2 regions of the Janthinobacterium breve genome follow, and region 1 is predicted to be linked to the other one. Evidence: predicted binding sites of a transcription regulator. Region 1 holds the regulator's gene; the other holds the start of a gene.

Region 1 (4,413 bases):
AAGTATTGGTCGTGCAGCTGACAACGGCCGTGTTCACGGAATAGCTCGTTGCCTTGCCGCTGCCGTTGGCAATACTGCAAACGGCGCCCTTGGGCTGTTGCGCAATGGTGATATCGTAGCGGTCATCGGTCTTGATCAGCTTGGTGAAAACAAACTGGGTCTGGCCCGCAGGAACCGGCAAGCTTTCGCCATTATTCAGCAGAATCAGGCCATCTTTTGCCAGAGCGTAGACTTGGCCACTCAGATACAGGTTGCCGCCGCTGCCGCCGCAGGCTGCCAGTGTGACGGCGCAAGCCGCCGCCAGCATCGAGCGCAGGTACAAATTTTTCATACATTCTCCAAAACGAATTAGGTTGGGTAGCGCAACGCGGACGCTGGCGCCGCATTGGAATGGCGCCTATTTTAGTCTATCTGGCAAGCTGAATGATCTTGCCTTGTATCACCCTGTAACAATTTTTTGCCGGGAAGCGCTGGCCCGGCCCCATTTCACGGGGGCGCAGCCATGCTGGCGGCGGCGATCGGTGCGACAATAGATGCAGCCTGCGCATCGTGGCGCGGCATCCACCGTGAGTCCCATGTCCCTTGCTCCTGTCAAACCCGCCGTGCCGCCCAAGGCCATCCTGTTCGATCTCGATGATACCTTGTGGCCCATCGCGCCCGTGATTGCCGCCGCCGAAACCCTGCTGCACGACTGGCTGGCCACGCATGCGCCCAAGGTGGCGCAGCAGTTTTCCATCGAGGCGCTGCGCCAGTACCGTCTGGCCATGCTCGAGGCACAACCGCATTTCCATGGCAACCTGATCGAGTTGCGCCGCGCGGGCCTGCTGGCCGCCTTCGAGGCTGCCGGCGAGGATGCCGCCCTGGTCGATGGGGCCATCCTGCAATTCCTGGCCGCGCGCAACCGTGTCCAGCCGTATGACGACGTCTTGCCTGGCCTGGCCTGGATGGGGCAGCGCATGCTGGTCGGCTCCATCTCGAATGGCAATGCGGACCTTGACATTATCGGCCTGGCGCAGCATTTCAAGGTGTCCATCGCCGCCAGTGAGTTTGGCGTGGCCAAGCCCGATGCCAGCATCTTCCTGGCCGCTTGCGCCGCGCTGGAGGTGGCCCCGCATGAAGCCGTGTATGTGGGGGACGACCTGCATTTCGACGTGACGGGAGCGCAAGGGGCGGGCATGCGTGCCGTCTGGATGAACCGCAAGGGCAGCGACGCCCACCTGGCCGCCGGCGTGCAGCCCGACGCCATCTGCGCCAACTTTGACGAGTTGCTGCTGTGGCTGCAGCGGCAACTGGAAGATTGATCACCGCCGGACGGGCGAACGTGCATAATAGGTACTGTTGATGCACGTCCGGCCGCTTTCGTTGCCGCTTGCTTAATAATATGCTTGTTTAAAGAATATTTGCTTACCTAAGACACCATGCAACTCGATACACGTGCCCAAACACTGCTGAAAGCCCTAGTCGAGCGATATATCGCCGACGGCCTGCCGGTCGGTTCGCGCGCCTTGTCGAAAATTTCCGGCCTGGACCTGTCGCCGGCCACGATCCGCAACATCATGGCCGATCTGGAAGAACTCGGCTATGTGTCCAGCCCGCACACCTCGGCCGGTCGCATTCCCACGCCGCGCGGCTACCGCATTTTTGTCGACACCTTGCTGACCGTCCGGCATCTGGATGAGCACCTGGTGGAGTCGCGCATGCGCCTGCAGACGCCGCAGCCGCAGAAAACCATCGCCAACGCGGCGCAGATGCTGTCGTCGCTGTCGCAGTTTGCCGGCGTCGTGCTCAGTCCGCGCCGCGAATCCGTGTTCCAGCAAATTGAATTCTTGCGCCTGTCCGAAAAGCGCATCCTGCTCGTCATCGTTGCCCCCGGCGGCGACGTGCAGAACCGCCTGCTGCTGACGGAGGCCGACTACACGCCGGCGCAACTGGTGCAATCGGCCAATTACATCAACCAGAATTATGGCGGCCTGTCGTTCGATGCCGTGCGCGTGCGCCTGCAGGGCGAATTGCGCCAGCTGCGCGACGATATGGGCAGCCTGATGCAGGCGGCTGTGGAAGCGGGCAGCGAAGCGATGGCCGACCATAGCGATGACATGGTGATTTCCGGCGAGCGCAACTTGCTCAGCGTGAGCGATCTGTCATCGAATATGCATTCGCTGCGCCAGATGTTCGACATGTTCGAGCAAAAAACGGGCTTGATGCAGTTGCTCGACGTGTCGAGCAAGGCGACGGGCGTGCAGATTTTCATCGGCGGCGAGTCGAACCTGGTGCCGATGGACGAGATGAGCGTGGTGACGGCGCCGTATGAGGTCAACGGCAAGATCGTGGGAACGTTGGGGGTGATCGGACCGACGCGCATGGCGTACGAGCGCGTCATCCCGATCGTCGATATCACGGCTAAATTATTGTCCAGCGCACTCAGCCATCATTGAGCGTGATGCCTGCAGCGCCAGCCGTCCCATGGGAACGGCCGGCGGAATGTGTCAGACGTCAGGCGGTTTTGTGCGGGCAAGCTGTCTTGATGCAGTTGCCGTAGATGGCCAAGGCGTGTTCGGCAATCTTGAAGCCACGCTCTTCAGCCACTTTTTGCTGGCGGATTTCGATTTCTTCGTCGAAGAATTCTTCGACCCGGCCACAGTCGAGGCACACCAGGTGATCATGGTGGGAACCTTCGTTGAGCTCGAAAATCGCCTTACCGGTTTCAAAATGGTTGCGGTTGAGCAAGCCTGCCTGTTCAAATTGCGTCAGGACACGATAGACAGTTGCCAAACCGACATCCATATTGTCGGCCAGCAGAATTTTATAGACGTCTTCTGCTGTCAGGTGGCGTACCGGGCTACTCTGGAAGATATCGAGTATCTTCAGGCGTGGCAGGGTCGCTTTCAGGCCGCTTGCCTTGAGATCACTAGGATTGTTACTCATGTTTGTTGCTCGTATGTGGGTCAGGTGCTTTATCATATAGCGTTTTGTCGGGGAGTGCCAAAATATGCATTTTTTGGCAGGCCGGTCACTCCTGGCGTTTTGTTCATCCAATTGAGGTCATTTATGCGCGTAACACCGGCTGTATTGCCATCTCTCTGGCACCGTATTTCATTTCGAGCACCAGTCGTGGCAGGCATGGTTTGTGTCGCGCTGGCCATGTCCGGCTGCGCCAGCCGCGGCATCCTTGGCGAAAAGCCAGCCATTACCCAGAAAGAAGGCAAGGAAGTGGTCCCTGAACAGGGCGCACAAACGACCACCGTTACGCCGCTGCAAAAATTCATGTGGTTTTTCTCGCCGTATCGTCCTGACATTCAACAAGGCAACTTTGTCTCCGAAGAGATGCTGGCTCAGTTGAAGGTCGGCATGACGCGCGACCAGGTGCGTTTCGTCCTCGGCACTTCCCTGCTGACCGATATCTTCCATGCCGACCGCTGGGATTATCCATTCCGCCTGGCACGGGGCAGTGGCGAAACCACCAGCAGCCGCGTGGTCGTGTTCTTTGATAAAGAAGGCAAGGTCGCGCGTTTCGAAGGCGGCAACTTGCCGACGGAGAAAGAATACATCAACCGTATCGCCGGTCCGTCGCCGTTCGCCAAGGTCGCCAAGGCCGATGTGCCTGCCGCTGCCGTCCCATCGCCTGTGGCACCGAGCGCCGTGCCCGTGCCGGCCGATGCCGCCCCCGCTATTCCTGTGAGCAAGCCTGACGTTGCACCGGCACCCGCAACGGCGCCTGCCGCCGAGCCTGCACCCGCTGCCGAACCCACCAAATAAGTTGTTGTAAGAGAATAAAATGACTGAACTGAAAATTGCCATCGCTGGCGCCAGCGGCCGCATGGGCCATATCCTGATCGAAGCGGTCAGCAATGCGCCCGACGCCGTGCTCGCTGGTGCGCTCGACCGTGTTGGTTCGCCTTCCGTCGGCCAGGATGCCGCCGCCTTTCTCGGTAAACCTGCCGGCGTGCTGATCGAGTCAAGCCTGGCCACCGGCCTGGCCGGCGCCGATTACCTGATCGACTTCACGCGTCCCGAAGGCACTTTGCAGCACCTGGCGTATTGCGCCGAGCACGGCATCAAGATGATCATCGGTACCACCGGTTTCGATGATGCCGGCAAGGCTGCCATTGCCGCCGCCGCCGAAACGACGGCCATCATGTTCGCGCCGAACATGAGCGTGGGCGTGAATGTCACCATGAAGTTGCTGGAACTGGCCGCGAAAAGCCTGTCCGAAGGCTACGACATTGAAATCATCGAAGCGCATCACCGCCACAAGGTCGACGCGCCATCGGGCACGGCCCTGCAAATGGGTGAAGTGGTGGCCGGCGCCCTGGGCCGCGACCTGAAGGAATGCGCCGTGTACGGCCGCGAAGGCGTGACGGGCGAACGCGATCCGTCGACCATCGGCTTTGCCACCATCCGCGGCGGCGACAT
Region 2 (4,413 bases), on a different contig from region 1:
ACGGCGGAAGACGTGGAGTTCAATGGCGTGCGCGTGCCGGCCGGGCAGATGATCGTCGTCGTGCTGGCCAGCGCCTGCCATGATGCCTGTGAGCATGCGAAGCCTGTGGCGCCCGGCTTTGGCCATGGCTGCCACGTCTGTCCGGGCCAGTCCATCGCGCACACCATCGCCACGGCCTGTTTGCAGGCGTGGGCCGATGCGCTGGAACGCTTGCCGCTGGCGTGGACTTATCTGCCGTCGCTGAACGCCCGCATCCCCGTGTTTGCGCCAGGAGCCGGCGCATGATCGCCGTGATTTTTGAAGTCTGGCCCAGCGCCGAAGGGCGCCAGGAGTACCTGGACCTGGCGACGGCATTGCGGCCCTTGCTCGATGGCATCGATGGCTTCATTTCCATCGAACGCTTCAGCAGCCTGAGCGAGCCGGGTAAATTGTTGTCGCTCTCGTTTTTCCGCGACGAGGCGGCGCTGGATCAGTGGCGCCAACTGGAAGCGCACCGCGCGGCGCAATCGGCTGGCCGGCATGGCGTGTTTGATGATTACCGGCTGCGCATCGCCGGCGTGGTACGCGATTACGGCATGCTTGACCGGCAACAGGCGCCCGGCGACAGCCGCCAGCGCCACGATGCCTAGCGTTTAGCGGGGCAGCGCGCCCTGCGTGATCTTTACCTTGACCCGGTAGGCGGGTTCGGCCGCGTTCAGGGCGGGCGGCGTGGCCGGGTCGACGTCGAGCAGGGTGAACGTCAGGTGCTTGACGCTGACGGAACTGGCGGCGCCGGGCATGGAATCGGACAGCACGATATCCGTGGCGCCCGCGCTGTTGCGCAAACTGAAACTGTAGCTGACGTAGCCTTTCCACACGCACACGGCGCCCTTGCGGCAGCGGCTGTCGTTGACGCGCTCCAGTTTCAGGGTGTCAGTGGCCGTGATGGCGACCTGTTCGCCCGGCGAGAGCACGTGGGTGACGCTGCGCGGCGTGTTTTCCGCGTCGCCGGCGCTGCCGGCCGCGCCGCAGCCGGCCAGCACGGCCAGGCAAGCGATGAATATGGGTAATAGCCAGCGACGGCAGGAGTCATGGAGGTAATGCATATTTTTCCTTTCAGGTGGAGCGTCCCCGGCGCGGCCTCCGCGCAGAGGATAATAGTAACAAAATGATATTTTCCCGGCGCGCCATAGGCATGCTGCGGATGAATTGATGCGCCGACCACGCGGCGCGCCGATTACTGCGTAGAATGGCTGTTTTGAAAATCAGGAAACAACCATGAAAAAAACTGCCCTGGCGAAAAGCGATGCCAAGAAACTGATGGGAAAGATGAATGTTCCCGGCGCCGGCGCATTCGGTAAGGAAGCGGTGGTCGTCGACCGCCGCGAGCAGCGCAAGCGCGATCAGGCCCTGGGTCTGGTGCCCTTCGCCGTCAAGCTGAACAGCGACCTGGTCTTGCAATTGCAGACCCTGGCCAAGGAGCGCGACGCGGATCTGAATGAATTGGTCGCCGAGCTGATCACCAAGGGCTTGGCTGCAGCGTAAGGGCTAACAATGTTTATCTGTTGATAAACATCAAACTGTAAAACTAAAAGGCGCCTTGCGGCGCCTTTTGCATTGTGGCATTGCTTTCGATTACACGTAAGCGGCCAGCGCGCCCTTCATTTTTTTCAGCGCCGCCACTTCGATCTGGCGGATGCGCTCGGCCGATACGCCGAACTCTTCTGCCAAAGCGTGCAGGGTGGCGCCGGAACCGTCGTCGTTGGCCAGCCAGCGTGCTTCAATGATGCGGCGCGAACGGGCGTCGAGCTTGCCCAGGGCCGTTTCCAGGCCTTCCGATTGCAGGCGCGTCACTTGCTTCGCTTCCAGTACCTTGGTCGGCTCGCTTTGCTCCGACGACAGGTAGGCGATCGGCGAAAACTTGTCGTCTTCATCGTCGGTCGGCGATTCCAGGGCGATGTCGCGGCCGCTCAAGCGCGTTTCCATCTCGATGACTTCTTCGCGCTTCACGTCGAGCAGCTTGGCCAGCGCATCGATCTGCTTGGGTGTCATCGCGTCCAGGCCCGTCTTGTGGCTGCGCAGGTTGAAGAACAGCTTGCGCTGGGCCTTCGTCGTCGCGACCTTGACCAGGCGCCAGTTTTTCAGGATGTACTCATGCATCTCGGCTTTCACCCAGTGCATGGCGTACGACACCAGGCGCACGCCCTGGTCCGGATCGAAACGTTTCACGGCTTTCATCAAGCCGATATTGCCTTCCTGAATCAGGTCGGCATGCGGCAAGCCATAGCCCAGGTAGCCGCGGGCAATCGAGACCACCAGGCGCAGGTGCGACAGCACCAGTTCTTGCGCGGCGGCCAGGTCATTTTTTTCGCGCAGGCGTGTCGCCAGCGAAATTTCTTCGTCGTGGGTCAACATGGGCAGGCGGTTCACGGCCGAGATATAGGCGTCGATATTGCCCAGATTGCCAGTGAACCCGAGGCCCAGCGCATTATTTTTGGTCGGAACCAATGCGGACGTTGCGGACATCATAGTCATGTTTTCTCCCTCGTAGTCTTGCTTTGTTCCAGTTGGCCATGTCACGCGACGTGGCCTGATTGTCTGTTCGGTTTTGCGTATTCGGTCTTGCACTTTGCAGATCGCGGCTCCATCTATATCTGGCGCCTATGGCGGTTCTGCTGTTGGTATGTGCCTATATTAGCACTCTCTGCTTGAGAGTGCCAATCAGCACATTTAATCGTCCCGATAGCCTAAATACTATGGCGATTTATAAGTTGATACTTTATCTAAAACACGCCGCCAGGGCGCCTGGACACTGCAGTGTGCACCTGTTTGGTCGCGCCTGAAAGGGCCGCACGCCTCTTGACGACAACGTAGGTAGTCTACGGGCGCAAGCTGAAGCGAACCTTAAGAATACTTGCTAAATATCAAGATAACCACAGTATGGGGTGGATATTAAAAAAACAAGGGGAGGGTGAAACGTATGGCGACGCCAGTGGCGCCGCCATGGGAGGGAAGGTCAGTTCAGGCGCGCCAGGTGGCGCTGCACGCAGAGAAAGGCGCCGATCAGGCCCAGGCCGGCGCTGACGGCCAGCAAGCCAGCCATCGGCAGCGGCGCCAGCGGCACCAACTGGAACTCGGACGCATACAGGCGGGCAAACTCGGCAATCGCGGTATTGAGCGGTTGCAAGGCCAGCGCCACGGCACCCAGCGCCAGCGCACCGGCGCACAGGCCCAGCAGGGCGCCCGTGTAATAGAAGGGGCGGTGGATGAAGGTGTCGGTGGCGCCGATCAATTTCGAGATGCTGATTTCATCGCGCTGCTGCATCACTTGCAGGCGGATGGTGTTGAAAACCACGGCGATCACGGCCACGCCCAAAGTGATCGCCAGCAGCAACAGCACCAGGCGCAGCACGCCCAGCAGGGCCGCCAGGCGCTTGACCCAGGCCGAATCGACTTGCGCCGATTCCACGAATGGCAGCTGGCGCAACTGTTCCGCCACCGCATCGACATCCTGTGCTTCGCTGGCGCTGCTGAACGCATCGAGTTTCAATACATAGCTGTCGGGCAGGGGATTGTCGCCCAGGGTGCTGAGCACGTCGGCCAGGCCGTTCTTGTTTTTCAGGGTGTCGAGCGCCTGTTCGCGCGGGATGAAGAGGATCTTCGCTTTTTGCGCACCCACGATCTTGCGCATGGAACTGGCCAGGGCCACGGCTTGCTCGCGCGGCGTGTCGATTTTCAGGAAAACGCTGATTTCCGGGTCGACCGACATCTGTTCCGACATCGGGCGCACATTGTCGAGCATGGTCAAGCCGGCGAACGGCAGCGACAGGGCGATGGCGACGACGAGCACGTTCAACAGGAAGCCGCCTGGCGACTTGCGCAAATGGATCAGCGCCGAGCCCAGGGCGAAGCGGTGTTGGCGGAACCAGCCTCTCATGCCTGTTCTCCCTGCGCATCGTCCGGGTCGGGGGATGGCGCAAAATCGGGATCGGGCGGTGCGAAGACGGGCGCCTGCGTGGCCTTGTCGATGGCCACCAGCTGGCCGTTTTTCAGGTGGATCACGCGGGCGGCGGCGTCGAGCATCTGTTCGTCATGGCTGGAAATGAGGCAGGTCACGCCCACCGAATGAAACGCTTTCAGGGCGTCGAGCACCTTATTGGCGCTGGCGCGGTCCAGGTTGGCCGTCGGTTCGTCGGCCAGGATGATCTGCGGCCGATTGACGATGGCGCGCGCGATGGAGACGCGCTGCTGTTCCCCGCCTGACAGCGACAGGGGACGCGCCATGGCGCGGTCCAGCAGTCCCACTTTGTCGAGCGCGGCGCGGGCGCGCTGCTCGGCTGCCGCCTTGTGGGCGCCGACGACGAGCAGCGGCAGCATGACGTTGGCCAGGATGGAGCGGTCGTTGAGCAGTTTTTGCTGCTGGAAGATCAGGCC

Evidence for each region. The regulator HrcA, encoded in region 1, represses chaperone genes, less so after heat shock. The targets are predictions, from matches to a motif close to TTAGCACTCNNNNNNNNNGAGTGCTAA.
Region 2: a site for HrcA is predicted at 2,674-2,700, ahead of rpoH (RNA polymerase sigma factor RpoH). Genes of this name have one in related genera too.

What each region holds. Positions count from the first base shown of each region.
Region 1 covers NZ_JBNYXY010000001.1:464,522-468,934, reverse strand. The annotation lists gene ACQ4W0_RS02215 (hypothetical protein) at 1-331, opposite strand, end outside; gene ACQ4W0_RS02210 (HAD family hydrolase) at 576-1,301, shown strand; gene hrcA (heat-inducible transcriptional repressor HrcA) at 1,419-2,435, shown strand; gene fur (ferric iron uptake transcriptional regulator) at 2,494-2,925, opposite strand; gene ACQ4W0_RS02195 (outer membrane protein assembly factor BamE) at 3,121-3,756, shown strand; gene dapB (4-hydroxy-tetrahydrodipicolinate reductase) at 3,776-4,413, shown strand, end outside.
Region 2 covers NZ_JBNYXY010000016.1:56,220-60,632, forward strand. The annotation lists gene ACQ4W0_RS27770 (cytochrome P450 family protein) at 1-285, shown strand, start outside; gene ACQ4W0_RS27775 (antibiotic biosynthesis monooxygenase family protein) at 282-629, shown strand; gene ACQ4W0_RS27780 (hypothetical protein) at 633-1,085, opposite strand; gene ACQ4W0_RS27785 (hypothetical protein) at 1,258-1,524, shown strand; gene rpoH (RNA polymerase sigma factor RpoH) at 1,615-2,508, opposite strand; gene ftsX (permease-like cell division protein FtsX) at 2,996-3,916, opposite strand; gene ACQ4W0_RS27800 (cell division ATP-binding protein FtsE) at 3,913-4,413, opposite strand, start outside.